Regions from separate parts of the Nocardia sp. NPDC057455 genome, predicted to be linked through region 1. Evidence: riboswitches for the same ligand, from Rfam matches in the RefSeq annotation. Region 1 holds a riboswitch; each other region holds the start of a gene.

Region 1 (5,683 bases):
CCGTACTACGTCGGCAAGCCGAACCCGCTGATGATGCGCTCCGCGCTGCGTCGCATCGGCGCCCATTCCCAATCGACGGTGATGATCGGCGATCGGATGGACACCGACGTCATCTCCGGCCTGGAAGCGGGCATGCGCACCATCCTGGTCACCTCGGGCATCTCCACCCGCGCGTCCTTCGAGGCCTACCCCTACCGCCCCACGATGGTGGTGGACTCCGTCGCCGACCTGATCGGGAAGACCGGGTCTCCGTTCACGGATTGATCAGGTTTTCCGGCTGACAGCAGCCAGAGCCTCTCCGGGCCCAGCTGATCGCCACGCGACACGGCGATGCGCGCTGCCGTCGCACCCGGCGACCGCCGGTCGCCGGAGCTAGTCGCCGTCGGTGATCGCGTCCATCGCGGCGGACAACTCGGTGAGCACATCGACGGTCAGCGCGAGTTGCTCGCGGCCGAGTTCTTCCACGAGCCGTTCGGACATCGCCTTGTGCTGCGGGTCGATGCGGCGGACCGCGGCGAGGCCCGCGTCGGTGACAGCGACGAGTTTCGCTCGCCGGTGCGCGGGATTGGGGCGGTATTCGGCAAGTCCCTTGTCCACCAGCAGATCCGCGATGCGCTGCACGCTCTGGCGGGTGATGCCCATTTCGCGGGCGATTCCGGCGACCGGTAGCGGCGCGCGCAACACCGCGCCCAGCACCTGCCACCAAGCCGCGGTCAGTCCCGCCGGTCGCGCCAGTTCCTCGGCCACCGCGAGGAATCGGCCGTTCAACCGGAACGACGTGATCGCCGCCGTGGCGAACAGCTCCTGTTCAGCGGTCATGCTTCGCCTCCCGACGCCCGCGTCGGTGATCCGGCCGTCCGGATCACCGACGATTCTCGCTCACGCATGCTGCGCGTCGTATTCCGCGAGCACCGCCCAGCCGGCCGGATCGGCGTGCGCGAACAACCGATACCAGCCGTCCAGCACATGCGGCTCGTACACGCCGAGCCTGCCCAGTACCTCGCGCGCGAATTCGAACGGCGCGCTCGCGCTGGCGGTGATCACGTCACCGTCGGTGACGGCCGGGGCCTCGACGTAGTGGTCGGCGCCCGAATAGCCGCTGTAGAGCAGGAATTCCGCGACATTGCTGGTGTGCTTGCGGGTGTCGAGCAGGCCGGCCTTGGCCAGGCCGAACGTCGCGCCGCAGATCGCGGCGACCGGCACGCCCGCGTCGACGAACGCGCGCGCCTTGTGCGTGAACGCATCCAGCTCCGACCCCTCCCAGGTCTGCGCCCCCGGCAGGATCAGCATCGCGCTGTCGGCGGGCGTGAGCTCGTCGAGCACGACGTCCGGCACGATGCGCATGCCGCCCATGGTGGTGATCGGCTCCGCGCTCAGGCCGACCGTCTTCACCTGCCACGTTCCCGGCTCCCGGTGCCAGCTCGGCTTGTTGATGTGCGCGGTGGCCGCGCCCACCTCCCAGTCGGCGAGCGTGTTGTAAACGGCCATGTGCACTGTCCTCGTAACCATGACAGTATACTGTCATACATGACAGCATACTGTCAATGCTCAATCGGCGCGAAGCGGGAACACTCGGCGAACCGGCAACTACGCTGGGGGCATGCGCATTTCGGTGGCGGCGGACGAGCGAGTCGGAGTCGCTCGGGAATTGGTCGACGAGCTGCACAAGCGCGGTCTCGAGATCGTGCCGCACGGCGCGCTGTCCGACGCGGAGCGCGACGACTGGGCGTGGGCCAGCGAGGCGGCGGCCCGGGACGTCGCGTCCGGCCACGGCGACCAGGCGATCGTCTGCTGCTGGACCGGCACCGGCGCCTCGATCGCGGCCAACAAGGTCCCCGGCGTGCGCGCCGCGCTCTGCACCGACGCTTCGACCGCGGCGGGCGCCCGCACCTGGAACGATGCCAACGTCCTCGCCCTGAGCCTGCGTTCGACCTCCAGCGCCGAACTGCGGGAGATCCTCGACGCCTGGTTCACCACCGAACCGAGTTCGTCCCCGGACGACCAGGCGAACATCGCCCATCTCGCCGACATCGAACGCGCCGCCGACGCCTGAGGAAGCCTCCGGGCACTCCGTGTGGCGCACGGCGCATCGCCGCAGCACGGTCCGACTGGCCTTCGACCAGGACGAGGCCCCGAATCGACTGGTCCGCACGGCGCACCGTCGTCACCCGGCGTCATCGCGCCGATCGGCTGACCGATCGCGCGACGGTTTCCGGCTCAGGAGAGGGCGTTGTCCAAGTCGTCCAGGAGATCTTCGACGTCTTCCAGGCCCACCGAGATACGCACGACGCCGTCGGTCAGGCCGATGGTGGCCCGGCCTTCCGGGCCCATGGCGCGGTGCGTCGTGGTGGCCGGGTGCGTGATCAGGGTCTTCGCGTCGCCGAGGTTGTTGGAGATGTCGACTATGCGCAACCGGTTGAGGACTTCGAAAGCGCGCTTCTTCGCCTCGTTCGCGGGCGCGTTCAGTTCGAAGGTGACCACGGTGCCGCCCCCGCTCATCTGGCTGGTGGCCAGCGCGTGCTGCGGATGGGATTCCAGGAACGGGTACCGCACCCAGCTGACGGCCGGGTTGCTTTCCAGGAAACGAGCGATCCGCAGGGCGGACTCCGCCGAGTGGCGTACCCGCAGCGGCATCGTCTCCAGGCCCTTGAGCAGTGTCCACGCGTTGAATGGGCTCAGCGCCGGACCGGTATGGCGCATCAGCGTTTTCACCGGGCCATCGATGTAGTCCTGAGCGCCGAGGATCGCGCCACCGAGCACGCGGCCTTGGCCATCGATGTGCTTTGTCCCCGAGTAGACCACCACGTCGGCGCCGAGTTCGAAGCTACGTTGCAGCAGCGGAGTGGCGAACACGTTGTCCAGCACCACTTTCGCGCCCGCCGCGTGCGCCAGCTCGGTCACCCGGCGCACGTCGACCAAGGTCTGCATCGGATTGGCGGGCGTCTCGAAGAACACCGCCCGGGTGGGCACCGACAGCGCCTGTTCCCACTGGTCGAGATCCTCGCCGTCGACGAAGACGGTCTCCACGCCCCAGCGCGGCAGGATTTCGTTGCACACCACGAAGCACGAGCCGAACAGGCTGCGCGCCGCGACGAGCCGGTCGCCCGCCTTCAGCAGCGCGCCCAGCGCGGTGAACACCGCGGACATGCCGCTCGCGGTCGCGAAGCACGCCTCGGCGCCGTCGATCAGGCGCATCCGCTCCTCGAACATGGCCACCGTCGGGTTGCCGTAGCGGGAGTAGACGAAGTGCTCGACCTCGCCGGTGAACGCGGCCTCGGCGGCTTCGGCGCTCTCGTAGACGAAGCCGGAGGTCAGATAGAGCGCCTCGGCGGTCTCCTCGAAACCGGAGCGCCGCAACCCGCCGCGCACGCCCAGCGTCGCGGGACCGACGCCGCCGGGCAGCGGCTTGTCGAACGCGCCGCCGGTGATCACGACTGCCGCCAGGGCAGTCCGAGAGCACGCCAGCCAGCACTGCCGCGATGCCCGAATTCGTCGAGCGGGCCTTCGAAGCCCTCCAGCACGTTGTAGGAGGTGCGGTAACCCGCCGTGGTGGCGGCGATCGCCGCGCCTATCGAACGCTGACCGGAGCGACAGAGGAAGACGAGGGGAGCCTCGGGGTCGTGGCCGTCGAGCGCCTGCCGAAGCTGCTCGACGAACGCCTCGTTACGCGCGCCCGAGGAGTCGACCCACTCGATCAGCACGGTCGGCCGTTCGATCGCGCTCGTATCGGGGACGCCGACGAACTTCCATTCCGCTTCCGTGCGCACGTCCACGAGGACGGCTTCGGGATTGTCCCGCAGCAGCTCCCACGCCTGCTGCGGAGTGATGTCACCGGCATAACTCATGTGCACCTCCTGCGAATCCGCACTTGCCGCACCCGGGACCAGGGCGCCGCCAGGTCGTCACCCGGAGCACCCCACCGCGGAGGAGGGTTGCCGACCAGCAATGCCGGGGCTTGACACTGGTTCTCATGACCTTCGACTGAGATTGCACCGACCCGGGTCATCGTGTCAAACGGTGGCGCACACTGCGCGAACGCTCAGGTGCAGACCAGCCACTTGCCGCCGGATCTGGTGAGATTCCAGGTCGAGGTCCGCTCTCGCCCGTCCACCTTCGTGGTCACGGTCGCCTTGCCCCGGTCGCCGTCCATGATCGGGTTGTCGATTTTCGTGATCTCGACCGGCTTTCCGACGCCGTCCTGGCCCGCCAGCGGCGAGCGGCTCGCGTCGAAACCCAGGCACGCGGTGCCGGGCGGCGGTACGGCGTCGCTGCGGTTGGCGCCGTCCACGAAATTGCGGACGGCCGCCACGATGCGGTCGGCTTCTGTGACATTTTTCTCAGCCGGCGACAGCACACCACCGAGCACGATCGCGATCAACACGATCGCCGCGACCACCGCGGCCGCGATGAACGGGGCCGCCGAACGCTTGTCGGTCTGATCGACCCGGATGATCTCGTCCTCGCCCGCGGTCGGCTGCTGTTCGGTCATGGCTCGATGATCCCTGGTCGGCGCGGGTATCGAGCGCTCGGCCCCCGGCTGCGGACACCGGCGGAGCCGGCTCGGTCCCGGCGGCCGCGATAGGCCGCGCTCGAGCGGGTAAGCGACGATTGTGGCTTTTCACGGCATCCGCCGAGTTCACGCACCGACGCGGGGCGGCATCGACCATCCCGATAGAATCGCGGGAGGGCGGCCTGCTGTCATAGCGAATCGGCAGCTCCACGCCGCGGCGAACGGAGCACCGTGCAGCCACGAGCCGGCAACGCCGGCGTCCGCACCGAGGGTGCGACCGAGCCGGTGCGTCAACTTAGCCTAAGCTAAGCCAGACGTCCTTAATTGTTTCGACCATAAAGGTGCGCGTAAAGAGATGACCGAACAGAGTGCAGTAGAGGACGGCGGTGTTCGCGAGCCCTCCGTGGTGACGCAGGCTTCCTCCTCCGGGCCCGACGCGCACACCGCGAGGACCCGCCCGCTCCGCATCGCGATCGTGGGCGCCGGACCGGCCGGGATCTACGCCGCCGACGCACTGATGAAGTCCGATGCCGAGGTGAGCATCGACCTGTTCGAGCGCATGCCCGCGCCCTTCGGGTTGATCCGCTACGGCGTCGCGCCCGACCACCCGCGGATCAAAGGCATCATCACCGCCCTGCACAAGGTGCTGGACAAGCCGCAGGTGCGCCTGCTGGGCAATATCGACTACGGCACCGACATCACGCTGGACGACCTGCGGGCCTTCTACGACGCGGTGATCTTCTCCACCGGCGCCAACGCCGACCGCGCGCTGCCCATCCCCGGCATCGATCTCGACGGCTCCTTCGGCGCCGCCGACTTCGTCTCCTGGTACGACGGCCACCCCGACGTCCCCCGCACCTGGCCGTTGGACGCGGAGAAGGTCGCCGTCCTCGGCGTCGGCAACGTCGCCCTCGACGTCGCCCGCGTGCTGGCCAAGACCGGCGACGAACTGCTGCCCACCGAGATCCCGCCGAACGTCTACAAGGGCCTCACGGCCAACAAGGCCGTCGAGGTCCATGTCTTCGGCCGCCGCGGGCCCGCCCAGGCCAAGTTCACCCCGCTGGAACTGCGCGAACTCGACCACTCCCCCACCATCGAAGTCATCGTCGACCCCGAGGACATCGACTACGACGAGGGCTCCGAAGCCGCGCGCAGGCATTCCAAGCAGGTCGA
Region 2 (5,683 bases), on a different contig from region 1:
GTCGTCGCGGCGTAGACACCCAGGCTGAGCAGAGTCGCGACGGGAAGCACGGCGAACGCGCGCGCCGCGCCGCCCGCGAGCGTGCGGGTATTGCGAACGAACCAGGCGAGGAACGCGCCACCGGCGCCGATACCGAGAATCGGCACGGCGGCCAATGCCATCGACGTGATCCCGAAGATGCCCACCCAGTGCCGGGCTCGATCGGGCGTGTGCGCGGGCCAGCGGTGCTGGGCCTTGCCGACCTTCACCGCGGGCGAACCGGCCCACTCCTGATCCGCCTTCACCTTGCCCGAAACCGCGGAGCCGGGCGCCACCTCGGCGTTCTTGCCGATCTTCGTGCCGGGCAACAAGATCGAGCGCGAGCCCACCACCGCCCCTGGGCCGATGGTGATCGGGCCGAGACGCACCACGTCGCCGTCGATCCAGTAGCCGGACAGGTCGACTTCCGGCTCCACGCTGCACCCGTCACCGAGTTCGAGCATGCCGGTCACCGGCGGGAGGCTGTGCAGGTCGACACCCTTGCCGATCTTCGCGCCGAGGGCGCGGGCGAACGGCACCATCCAGGGCGCTCCGGACAGGTTCTCGGCGCCGCTGGCCTCGGAGAGACGGACCGCCGCCCACAGCCGCAGATGCACCGAGCCGCCGCGCGGATAGCTGCCCGGCCGGATGCCGCGCAGCAGCAGCCGCGCGCCGGCCACGCAGATCGCCATGCGGCCGGGCGGAGAGATGAACAGCAGGAACGCGACCAGCGTCCACCACCAGGACAGCTGGGGCAGCCAGGGCAGCGAACCCGACCAGGCCGCGATATTGCCGACTATCGCCAGCCAGGTGAACCACTGCAGTCCGGTCAGGGTGGTGAGCGGGATGGTGGCGAGCACCTGCGTCGCTTGCGCGGGCAGCGGCGTCGGCCGCACCGTCCGTTCGGCGACGGCCACCGTGGGCGTGGTCTGCTCCAGCAACTCGGCCAGCGCGCCGAGGCGAGGATGGTCGTAGACGTCGGCGACGGCGATCTGCGGATACCGTTCGCGCAAGGCGCTGACCAGCTGTGCCGCCGCGAGGGAGCCGCCGCCCAGGTCGAAGAAGTCCGCATCGAGATCGCCGGCCTCGGCGCCCAGGATGGCATCCCATAGTCCGGCGACCCACTGCGCGGTGCCGGTCAGGTCGTTGTCGTCGTCGTCTTCGGTGGCATTCGGCAGCGGCCAGGGCAGCGCGTCGCGGTCGACCTTGCCGGAGGTGCGGGTGGGTAGCTCGTCGACCACCGCGAGCCTGGGCACCAGCGGTGCCGGAAGTTGTCCGCCGAGGACGGCGCGGGCGGCCTTGACATCGAAGTCCGGGCCGGGTCCGGTCAGATAGCCGACCAGAAGTTTGTTACCCGCCGTGGTGGTCCGGATGGCTGCCGCGGCGCCCGTGACTCCCGGCAGGTGCTGCAGGGCGTTATCGATTTCACCGAGTTCGATGCGCCGCCCGCCCAGCTTGATCTGATCGTCGGCGCGGCCGAGGAAGATCAGTCCGGCGCTGTCGTTGCGAACCAGGTCGCCGCTGCGGTAGGCCCGCTCCCAGCCGACGGAGGGCAGTGGCGCGTACTTCTCGGCGTCCTTGACCGGGTCGAGATAGCGGGCGAGTCCCACGCCGCCGATCACCAGTTCGCCGGATTCCCCCTCGGCCACCGGATTACCCGCCTGGTCCACGACGACCAGGTCCCAACCGTTGAGCGGCAGGCCGATCCGGATCGGCCACCGGCCGTCCAAGCGCGCGGCGCACGCGACGACCGTGGCTTCGGTGGGGCCGTAGGTGTTCCAGACCTCGCGAGCCGCAGCACCGTTCCCGGCGAGTCGCTCGGCGAGTTCCGGCGGGACGGCCTCGCCGCCGAAGATGAGCAGGCGCACCGCCTCCAACGCCTCCACCGGCCAGGTCGCCGCCAGGGTCGGGACGGTCGAGACCACGCTGATCTCCCGCCGCACCAGCCACGGACCGAGATCGGCTCCGGTGCGCACCAGCTCACGCGGGGCGGGCACCAGGCAGGCGCCGTTGCGCCAGGCCAGCCACATCTCCTCGCAGGACGCGTCGAAAGCGACCGACAGGCCCGCGAGAACCCGGTCACCCGGACCGATCGGGGCGTCGTGGAGGAACAGGTCGGCTTCGGCGTCGACGAAGGCGGCGGCGTTGCGGTGGGTGACGGCAACCCCTTTCGGCGTGCCGGTGGAACCGGAGGTGAAGATGATCCAGGCGTCGTCGCCGGGAGCGGGCAGCGTCGACCAGGTCTGCTCGCGCTGCTGCTCCGCGGCGCGAATGCCCGCGGCCGTGGTCTCGATGCCATCGGCGGTCACGATCGCGGTGACCTGCGCCTCCCCGAAGACCAGCTGCGCGCGCTCGTCCGGGTCGTCGGCGTCGACCGGTACGTAAGCGGCGCTTGCGTAGAGGATGGCGAGGATGGTCACATAGAGCCCGCGGGTGCCCGACGGCATGCGCACGCCGACCCGATCGCCCGGCCGCACGCCCGCCGTGGCGAGACGGGCCATGATCTTCTCGATCTCGACGACCAGTTCCAGATAGGACAGCACGAGGTGACCGTCATCGATGGCGGGGGCGTCGGGATGGGCGAGTGCCGTCGCGGTCAGGATGTCGACGAGCGTCCTGGCCTCCGGCGCGCGATCGCCGCGTGACAACGGGCCCGCCGGCGCGTCGACGTCTGTCTCGAGCATGGTGCTCTGCGCACCTCCCATCGACTTGCCTCACACTTTCCCGTTGTTGTGTCATAGCTGGGTTACCAAAGGGCAAACAGCGCTATGGCCAGCTGTCCACGGTACTCGGGGTTGTCGTCGCTTGTTGTTCACCGGACCGGATGCCGGATCGGCAGGCGCGGTGCGTGTTGTTGCAGGTGGGATAGATATTCGCCACTCCGGCAAGGCAAATTGCTGGTTGGCGACTCGCCTGTCGTGTTCGCCAGAAGATCGCTGAACCGGGGGTGTGATTCGGCTCATCACAGTGATCCCGAACTGGTTCCCGCGAGGGCGCCGACAACGGGGTGCGTGGGGAGGCTGCTCGCTCCGGCCGGTCATGGAGGGAGCCGTAGCGGGCCGCCGCGATCGGGCTCAGCGCGTTCGATACGGATGGCGCCGGAGAAGCTCTGCCTCTACGGAGACGAGCGGGGCGCCGGAGCCGGCGTCGAGTCGCATCGGCGGCGGACCGGCCCGGCGGTAACCGCCGGGCGAACCGAGGCGGGCCCGCCCGAGAGCGGGAGCCGGTTGCCGGCGGGCGTGCGAAATCCCGAGGCGGGCGCGGCTCGCCTGTCGTCGTAGGGGTGCTTGTAATGGCCGACGCGTGGTGGTTATGTCCACGCGGTGCTCGTGGGGACTCGGGCGGAATGTGGTTGACAGCGCCGGGGCGCTTCTGCCACTCTCGGGTCTGGTCACGAGTGCCAGCGCAAAGCCCCGGCTTGCTGGCCGGCAACCCTCCTCCGCGGTGGGGTGCTCCGGGTGACGACCCGGCCGCCGCCCAACCGGGCGCGGCAAGCGCGGACTCGACGAATCATTCGATCGCGGGTCCCTGAGCCGACGGGATTCACGTGATGACTACTGCTGTCGACAACCCCTGTGCCGCCTTCGCCCGGGTATCCGGTGACGAACTGCGTGTGCCGCTGGTGCACGGCGGAACGGCGGCCTACGCCAACTTCGACTACGCCGCGAGCGCGCCCGCATTGACGCAGGTCACCGACCGTATACAGCAGTTGCTGCCGTACTACGCGAGCGTGCACCGCGGCGCGGGCTACGCCTCGCGGATCTCCACCGAGTGCTACGAAGCCGCTCGCGGTTCGGTGTCCCGGTTCCTCGATGCCGCCGACGACCAGGTGGTGGTCTTCACCCGCAACACCACCGACTCGCTGAACCTGCTCGCCTCCTGCGTCCCTGGTGACACCGTGGTGCTCGACATCGAACACCACGCCAACTTCCTGCCATGGACCAGGCGGGGCAGGCGCGTGGTGCAGGCCGCCGACACGGTCGAGGAGACCATCGGCAGGCTGGTCGCCGAACTGTGCAGCAGGCCCGCCGCATTGCTCGCGGTGACCGGCGCATCGAACGTGACCGGCGAGGTGCTTCCGCTGGAGCGGCTGGCCACCATCGCGCATCAGTGCGGCGCCCGGATCCTGGTGGACGCGGCCCAGTTGGCCCCGCATCGGCGGATCAGCCTGCGCGACACCGGAATCGACTACCTGGCGTTCTCCGGACACAAGCTCTACGCGCCGTTCGGCGCGGGTGTGCTGGTGGGCAAGCGGGATTGGCTCGACGCGGCGCAGCCCTACCTGGCGGGCGGCGGCGCGGTGCGCGAGGTGCGCAGCGACGCCGCCGAATGGGCACCCGCTCCGCAGCGGCACGAAGCAGGCTCGCCGAACGTGCTCGGCGCCGCCGCGCTGGCCGCCGCCTGTGACGCGCTCTGTGCCATCGACGCCGAAACCCTTGCCGCGCACGAACACCTGCTCGCCGACCGTCTCCGCGACGGCTTGGCCACGATTCCCGGCGTCCAGCTGTTGCGCATCTGGATCGATAGCCCCGACTCGGTCGGCATCGTCGCCTTCACCCTGGACGATTTCGCCCCCGGCCACGTCGCCGCCTATCTCTCCGCCGAACACGGCATCGGTGTGCGCGACGGACGTTTCTGTGCCCACCCATTGCTCACCCGCCTCGGCTTGGACGGCGCACTGCGCGCCAGCATCGGCCTCGGCACCACCTCCGCCGACGTGGACCGCCTGATCGAGGCGATCGCCACTCTCGCGCGAACGGGCCCCACGTGGAACTATGCCGCCGAGAACGGCGTCTGGAACCCCATCCCCGAAACGCGCCCCTTCACCTCCACCGCCCCCACCGGCGCGGCCCCCTGCCTGGTCGGCTGAAGCCGCGGTTTCCCGATCCGCGCGGGTTGCGAACTCGGGTCAGTCGCTCAGGGCGATCGGTCGGTAGTAGCGCCCGTTGTAGTACAGCAGTGGCGCGGCGGCGGGCTTCTCGTCGGTGTTGTCGTGGACCCGGGTGACCAAGCCGACGACGAAGGTGTGGTCGCCGATGGGGATGAGCTGGTGCACCGTGACGCGCATCCAGATCGGGGTGCCGTGCAGGACCGGTTCGCCGGTGTCCAGGGTGGTCCACAGGGCACGGTCGGTGAAGCGCTCCTGCGCGGTCCGGGAGAACCGGTGAGCCAGGTGCTGCTGGTGTTCGCCGAGGAAATGGATGACGGCCGACTCGGCGTCCAGCATGGCGGACAGGCTGGAGGAGGTGTGCGCGATATTGAACGACACCAGCGGCGGATCCAGCGACAACGAGGCGAAGGAGGTCGCGGTGAAGCCGACGGGCCCTTGCGGCGAAGTCAGCGTGACGACGGTGACGCCGGCCGGATAGTGGCGCATGGAGGCGCGATACTGCTCCGCGGTGATGCCGCTCAGATCATCGGGGATCTGTAGTTCCGTCTCGGGCCGTGGTGCTTCGGTCACCTCACGAACCTACGCCCGGACTCTCCGCCGTGAGGGTGGCGTGGGTCGCACTCGTGCCGGTATCGGGCTCGCCGCGACTATTCCGAGTCAGTCGACGTCGATCGGAAGACCCGCGGTGATCCGCAGCAACTCCGAGAAGGACGTGCGGAAGATGGTGTTCGGATGCCCGCCCGCGGCCCACAGCTCCCGGTGGCGTCCCAGCGC
Region 3 (5,683 bases), on a different contig from region 1:
GCGCCGCGATAGCGTGGCCCGCATGGTGAGTGCCGACCTGCCGAAGACGTTGCGCGCGAACTCGATCCTGCCGACCTTCGCCACCGCGGTGGCGGCGCTCGGCGCGGGCATCGCGCTATACAACCGGATCACCGTGCACCGGTTGACGAACGCCCCCACGACGGTGATCGAACCGGTCACCGTCTGCGTCCCGGCGCGCAACGAGGCCGACCGGCTACCCGCCCTGATCAGCGACCTGCGCGCCCAGGTCGGCGTTGCGCGCCTGGTGGTACGCATCCTGGACGACGCGTCCACCGACGACACCGGCGCTGCCGCCCGAGCGGCGATCGGCGACGACCCGCGTTTCACCCTGCTGCGCACCGAGTCCGATCCGGTCGCCGGCTGGACCGGGAAGGCCGCCGCCTGTGTCCGGCTGGCGGAGGAGGTGTCGACGCCGGTGCTGATCTTCCTGGACGCCGACGTGCGGCTGGCCCCGACCGCGCTCGCCGCGGCGGTCGGCGCGCTGCGCAGACGTGGAGCCGCGCTGGTCTCGCCGTGGCCCCTGCAAGTGGCCGATTCCGTGGCGGAGGCCGTGGTGCAGCCCCTGCTGTGCTGGTCGTGGGCTTCGACACTGCCGATCGGCGTGGCCGAACGAAGTCTGCGGCCCGCTACGGCGGTGGCCTGCGGCCAGTTCCTCGTGTTCGACAATGCCGCGTACCGTGCGGTCGGCGGCCACACGGCCGTGGCCGGGAGCGTCACCGAGGACCTCGACATCGCCCGCACGTTGCGGCGAGCCGGTCACGCCACCGTTCTGGTGGCCGCGGGAGAGCTGGCCCGCACCAGGATGTATCGCGGCGCCGCCGAACTGGACGCGGGCTACACTCGCTGGCTTTGGTCGGCCTACGACGGCACGGTCACGGGCGGAGCGGCGGTGGGATCTGTTGCCGCCTTTGCCTATTGGGTACCACCCGTGGCCGCGGTGCTCGGCCGGGGCGCGGTTCGCCGGACGGGCGCGATCGGCTGGCTCGCCGCCGTCGCCGGGCGACTGCTGGCCCGCTCGACCGAAACCGGCGGCCCGCTGGGACGCTCGGATGTGCTGGCCGCCCTCGCGCATCCGGTGTCGGTGGCGGCGTATCTGCTGCTGTGGGCGCGTTCCCACCGGGCCCGCCGCCGCGGCACGGCGCACTGGAAGGGGCGCTCGCTCACCGGAACGGCACCGCGCCGCGACGGCCGCGACATCATGGGACCGCGGTGATTCCGACCGTCGGCAGGAAGAAGCAGGACTTGGCGCCGTTCTGGACCGTGCCGAACACCGCGGCGAGAACGGTGCCCTTGCCGGTGTCCACCGGGACCGCGCGCACCCCGCCCATCGGAAGGGCCGCGAAGAGGAAGTCGCGGATCGCCTGCTCGGCACCGGCCCGCAGGTCCGCTGGAACGGCCGCGGGGATCATCGCGCGGGCGACTTCGGGCAGCGGACCCATGGCGGCCGTTCCGCTGCGTCCGTTGCTCAGGTTGAGCCAGGCCACCTGCATCCCCGCGGTATTCGCGCCGTCCGGTCCGAGGCCGTAGGGCACGAAGGTGAACATGGCCTGCCCGGCCTTGACGGCGCTGAGGTCCAGGCCGGGAAGCTGCACGGTGTTCTTCGGCCACGGCCCGGGAATGGCGCCCGCCACCGCGGGCGCCAGACCGGCGGTGGTGTTGTCGAGGCAGAACGCCGACGCGCTCGGGTACGCGAACGGCTGGATACCGAGCGCGCGCAGCGCGTCGAGCGCGGTTTGGTAAGCGCCGAACAGGTCACCGGGGGCGGCGATCGGCGCGGAAAGATCGGAGAACGCGGGAATCGTGGCCTCCGGAGCCGCGAACGCGGCACCCGGCCCGGCGAGCACGAGGGCGACCGAACCGGTCGCGACAGCGGACAACTGGGTCAGACGGCGCAATATGGTCACTTATCCTCCTCATCGGCGGAACGATCGAGGGGCACAGTACTCCGGCAAACGGCTCCAACAGCACAGATTGCGTACAGCAATTTCATGGCGAGTCTTGTTTGCCCGAAACTGGCCTCCGCGTGGCCGACTCGCGTTTCCAGCCCTGGCGATAGTCGTATGCTGCATCCGGCCGCCGGTATACGGCGCGAACGCCCATCCGCGAGGACGTGACAGGCTCGCACCGCCCTCGGCACAGCAGCGCAGCAGCGCACGCCTGGTTACTACAAGAACCCGATCTATCCGCGTAGACAAGATCTACGCTCACGGTGATTACTTCTCTTGTTCCAGCCTTCTCCTGCTGGGCATCATGATTCGGCTTGCCCCTGACATCGGTTGACAGGGGGTCGGCGCCAACCATCCAGAGCGACCGAGAGACCTGGCTCGTCGACGTCGCAGCAACCCCCCGGCCACCGGGTGCGGGTGCTTCCGCCGGGACCGATGGAGGAATCGAAGTGATCATCGAGGACCCGTCATGAGTGCGTCCACCGCACCCGACGCCGCCGCACCCGAAACCGTCGCGCCGCGTGAACCGGTCCCGACCGGCGCACTCGCCCCCGCGCCGGAATCCGCCGATTCCGGCACGACGCCGCCTGTGGCCGAGACCCGGCATCCCTGGCGCTGGGTGGTCGGTGCCGCCGCACTGATCCTGCTCGCCCAGTTCGTGCACGGGCTGGCGACCAATCCGGGCTGGGACTGGCCGACGTTCGCGCGATACGTCACCGCGAATTCGGTGCTGTCGGCGTTGCGGGTCACCGTGGAGCTGACCATCTGGGGCACGGCGCTGGGCTTTCTGCTCGGCACCGCGCTCGCGGTCGCCCGGCTGTCGAACGGCGTCGGCAGCGGCACCAATCAGTTGCAACTGCTGGTCAAGTGGAACGAGCAGAACCGGGCCGACGGGCTGGCGCCGATCGACATCGCCTACTTCCAGCAGGTCACCGACTACTACCTGGCGCTGGCCTCACAGCGGCTGGACGGCTATCTCGGCCCCAACCCGACCGCGATCTACCACGCGGCCACCGCGAAGCAGACCAAGATCGTGGGCACCTTCTCCGGTGCGGGCGAGGCGCTGCAAGGTGAGATCGCGGTGCTCACCAAGAAGGACAACGGGCTGATCACCGCCGTGCAGCACGCGCTGGCCTACGCCCCTAGAGCACGGCGCCTACCAGCAGGTGATCGACCGCTGGGGCCTGCGCAACGAAGCGGTCACCGAATCTCGAATCAATCCACCCGGCCTGCCCGAGAAGCGCTGAGCCGATGACGCAGCAGTGCCGCCGTATGCCCGGCCGACCGTTGGCGATCGGTGTCGCCGATGCCTTTCCCCACCCGCGCGAGCAGCTCGCCCGCCTCGACGTATCTGGAGTCGCCTCGTGATCCGAACCCGTCACCGAATCGTCGCGCTGGCCGGCGCGCTCGCCGCGGCCACCACCGTGGCCGCCTGCGGCAGTGATTCGGCCGCGCCCGGCGGCGACGCGGGCCCGCCCCGTCCGGGCGGCACCCTGCGCTACGGCCTGTCCCAGGCGCCGACCTGCTCGGACCCGGCCCAGGCAGGCACCAACCAGACGTTGTACGTGGCCCGGCAGATCGTGGATTCGCTGACCGACCAGGATCCGACCACCGGCGAGCTGAAGCCGTGGCTGGCGCAGAGCTGGGAGGCGACCCCCGACGCGAAGGTCTTCACCTTCCGCCTCGTCGACGGCGTCACCTTCAGCGACGGCACGCCGCTCACCGCCGACTCGGTGCGCAACACGTTCGATTCGGTCGTGCAGCTCGGCTCGGGCAAGGCGCCCTTGGGCAGCAGCTACCTCACCGGCTACGTGGGCACCACCGCCGTCGACCGGCTCACCGCACGGGTCGAGTTCAGCAAACCCAACGCCCAATTCCTACAGGCGTCCTCGACCGCCCAGCTCGGCATCCTGGCCGACGCGACCACGGCGAAGCCGGCCGAGCAGCGCTGCCTCGGCGACAACGTCGGCAGCGGGCCGTTCACCTACGCGGCCTATCGCCAGGACTCGTCCGCGACGCTGGCCAAGCGCACCGGCTACCACTGGGGTTCGGCGGTGTTCGCCCATCGCGGCGAGGCCTACCTGGACAAGATCGAGTTCACCGTGGTGCCCGAATCCGGCGTGCGCACCGGCAGTCTCGCCTCCGGACAGCTGGACGCGATCAGCGACGCGCTGCCGCAGGACGCTCCGCAGATCGAGGCGGCGGGCGGCCGGGTGCTCAGCACCGCCAACCCTGGTGTGCCGTTCGGCTTGCAGGTGAACGTCACCCGCGGACCGCTGCGCGATCCGGCGGTGCGCCGGGCGCTGCTGCCCGCCCTCGATCGCAGGCAACTGGTGGACACCGTGCTCGGCCCGAAGTTCAAGCCCGCCACCAGCACGCTGGCCAGCACCACACCCGGTTACACCGACCTGTCGACGCGCCTGGCCCACGACCCGGCGAAGGCGCGCACCATCCTCGACCAGGCCGGCTGGGCGCCCGGCCCGGACGGCATCCGGACGAACAACGGTGCGCGGTTGACGTTCTCGGTGCTGTTCAGCCAGGTCTTCGCGGGCAACCAGGCGATCCTCGAACTGGTGCAGCAGCAGCTGCGGCAGGTCGGCGTCGAGCTGAAACTGGACCTGGTGTCGGTGGCGGAGACCACGGCACGGCAGAACACCAAGGACTTCGACACCTTCTACGGCAACACCACCCGCGCCGACGGCGACATCCTGCGCACCTCCTTCGGTCTGGAAGGGCGCAATCTCAATTCCCGCGGCCCCATCCCCTCCTTGGACGACGCACTGAACGGACAGGTTGCCACCCTCGACACTCCGACCCGCAACGGGCTCATCCGAACCGCGCAGGAGCAGGTGCTCGACGCCGGGCTGCTGATCCCGACCGTCGAGCTGTCCCAGGCGATCGGGGCGGGTGCGAACACGCAGGATCTGAAGTTCGAGGCCTCGGCGCGGTTGCAGTTCTTCGACACCTGGCTGAGCGGACGATAGTCGTGGCGCGCTATCTGGTCCTGCGGGCATTGCAGGCGATCTGGGTGCTGTGGGCGGCGTTCACGCTGTCGTTCGTGGTGCTGTACCTGCTGCCCGCCGACCCGGTCTCGATCGCGGCCGACGGCGGCGGCTCGGGCACGCCGGTGGACAAGGCCGCCATCGCCGAATTGCAGGCCCGCTACGGGCTGGATCGGCCGCTGTGGGAGCAGTATTGGACCGCGCTCGGGCATGCCGTGCGCGGCGATCTCGGGCACTCCATCGCCACCGGGCAGCCGGTCACGGGCGCGATCGGTGACGCGCTGCCCGCCACGCTCGCATTGACCGGCACCGCGCTGTTCTTCGCGGTCATCGGTGGCGTCGCGCTGGCGTTCGCGGCGTCTCAGAGCCGTCGGCCGTGGCTGCGCAACGCCTTGGCCGCGCTGCCGTCGCTGGGTGTCTCGGTGCCCACCTTCTGGACCGGACTGCTGCTGCTGCAGGTGTTCTCGTTCCAGCTGCGGCTGGCGCCCGCGTTCGGCGGGCACGGGTTCGCGGGCACGGTGCTGCCCGCGCTCACCCTGGCGCTGCCGATCGGCGCGGTCATCGCGCAGGTGCTCACCGCCGGGCTGGAGACGACCTGGCGTCAGCCGTTCGTCGACGTGGCCCTGGCCAAGGGCGGATCACGCTGGTGGGTGCAGCGCACGCACGTGCTGCGCCCGGCCAGTGTGCCCGCGTTCACCATCGCGGGAGTGCTGG

Evidence for each region. Region 1 has a riboswitch for S-adenosylmethionine ahead of ACFU5M_RS14180 (rhodanese-like domain-containing protein). Riboswitches for the same ligand answer to the same signal wherever they lie in the genome.
Region 2: it holds a riboswitch for S-adenosylmethionine, as region 1 does, so the genes downstream of both, ACFU5M_RS17130 (aminotransferase class V-fold PLP-dependent enzyme) here and ACFU5M_RS14180 (rhodanese-like domain-containing protein) in region 1, are expected to answer to the same signal.
Region 3: it holds a riboswitch for S-adenosylmethionine, as region 1 does, so the genes downstream of both, ACFU5M_RS28355 (hypothetical protein) here and ACFU5M_RS14180 (rhodanese-like domain-containing protein) in region 1, are expected to answer to the same signal.

The regions. Positions count from the first base shown of each region.
Region 1 covers NZ_JBHVDM010000028.1:53,388-59,070, forward strand. The annotation lists gene ACFU5M_RS14155 (HAD-IIA family hydrolase) at 1-264, shown strand, start outside; gene ACFU5M_RS14160 (MarR family winged helix-turn-helix transcriptional regulator) at 373-819, opposite strand; gene ACFU5M_RS14165 (type 1 glutamine amidotransferase family protein) at 880-1,509, opposite strand; gene ACFU5M_RS14170 (RpiB/LacA/LacB family sugar-phosphate isomerase) at 1,601-2,053, shown strand; gene ACFU5M_RS14175 (O-succinylhomoserine sulfhydrylase) at 2,218-3,432, opposite strand; gene ACFU5M_RS14180 (rhodanese-like domain-containing protein) at 3,429-3,845, opposite strand; SAM riboswitch class IV at 3,860-3,976, opposite strand; gene ACFU5M_RS14185 (hypothetical protein) at 4,040-4,489, opposite strand; gene ACFU5M_RS14190 (FAD-dependent oxidoreductase) at 4,866-5,683, shown strand, end outside.
Region 2 covers NZ_JBHVDM010000037.1:29,485-35,167, reverse strand. The annotation lists gene ACFU5M_RS17135 (Pls/PosA family non-ribosomal peptide synthetase) at 1-2,702, opposite strand, end outside; SAM riboswitch class IV at 3,408-3,521, shown strand; gene ACFU5M_RS17130 (aminotransferase class V-fold PLP-dependent enzyme) at 3,569-4,888, shown strand; gene ACFU5M_RS17125 (flavin reductase family protein) at 4,928-5,479, opposite strand; gene ACFU5M_RS17120 (YbaK/EbsC family protein) at 5,567-5,683, opposite strand, start outside.
Region 3 covers NZ_JBHVDM010000095.1:15,184-20,866, reverse strand. The annotation lists gene ACFU5M_RS28365 (glycosyltransferase) at 23-1,234, shown strand; gene ACFU5M_RS28360 (hypothetical protein) at 1,218-1,925, opposite strand; SAM riboswitch class I at 2,316-2,409, shown strand; gene ACFU5M_RS28355 (hypothetical protein) at 2,437-3,222, shown strand; gene ACFU5M_RS28350 (ABC transporter substrate-binding protein) at 3,332-4,951, shown strand; gene ACFU5M_RS28345 (ABC transporter permease) at 4,954-5,683, shown strand, end outside.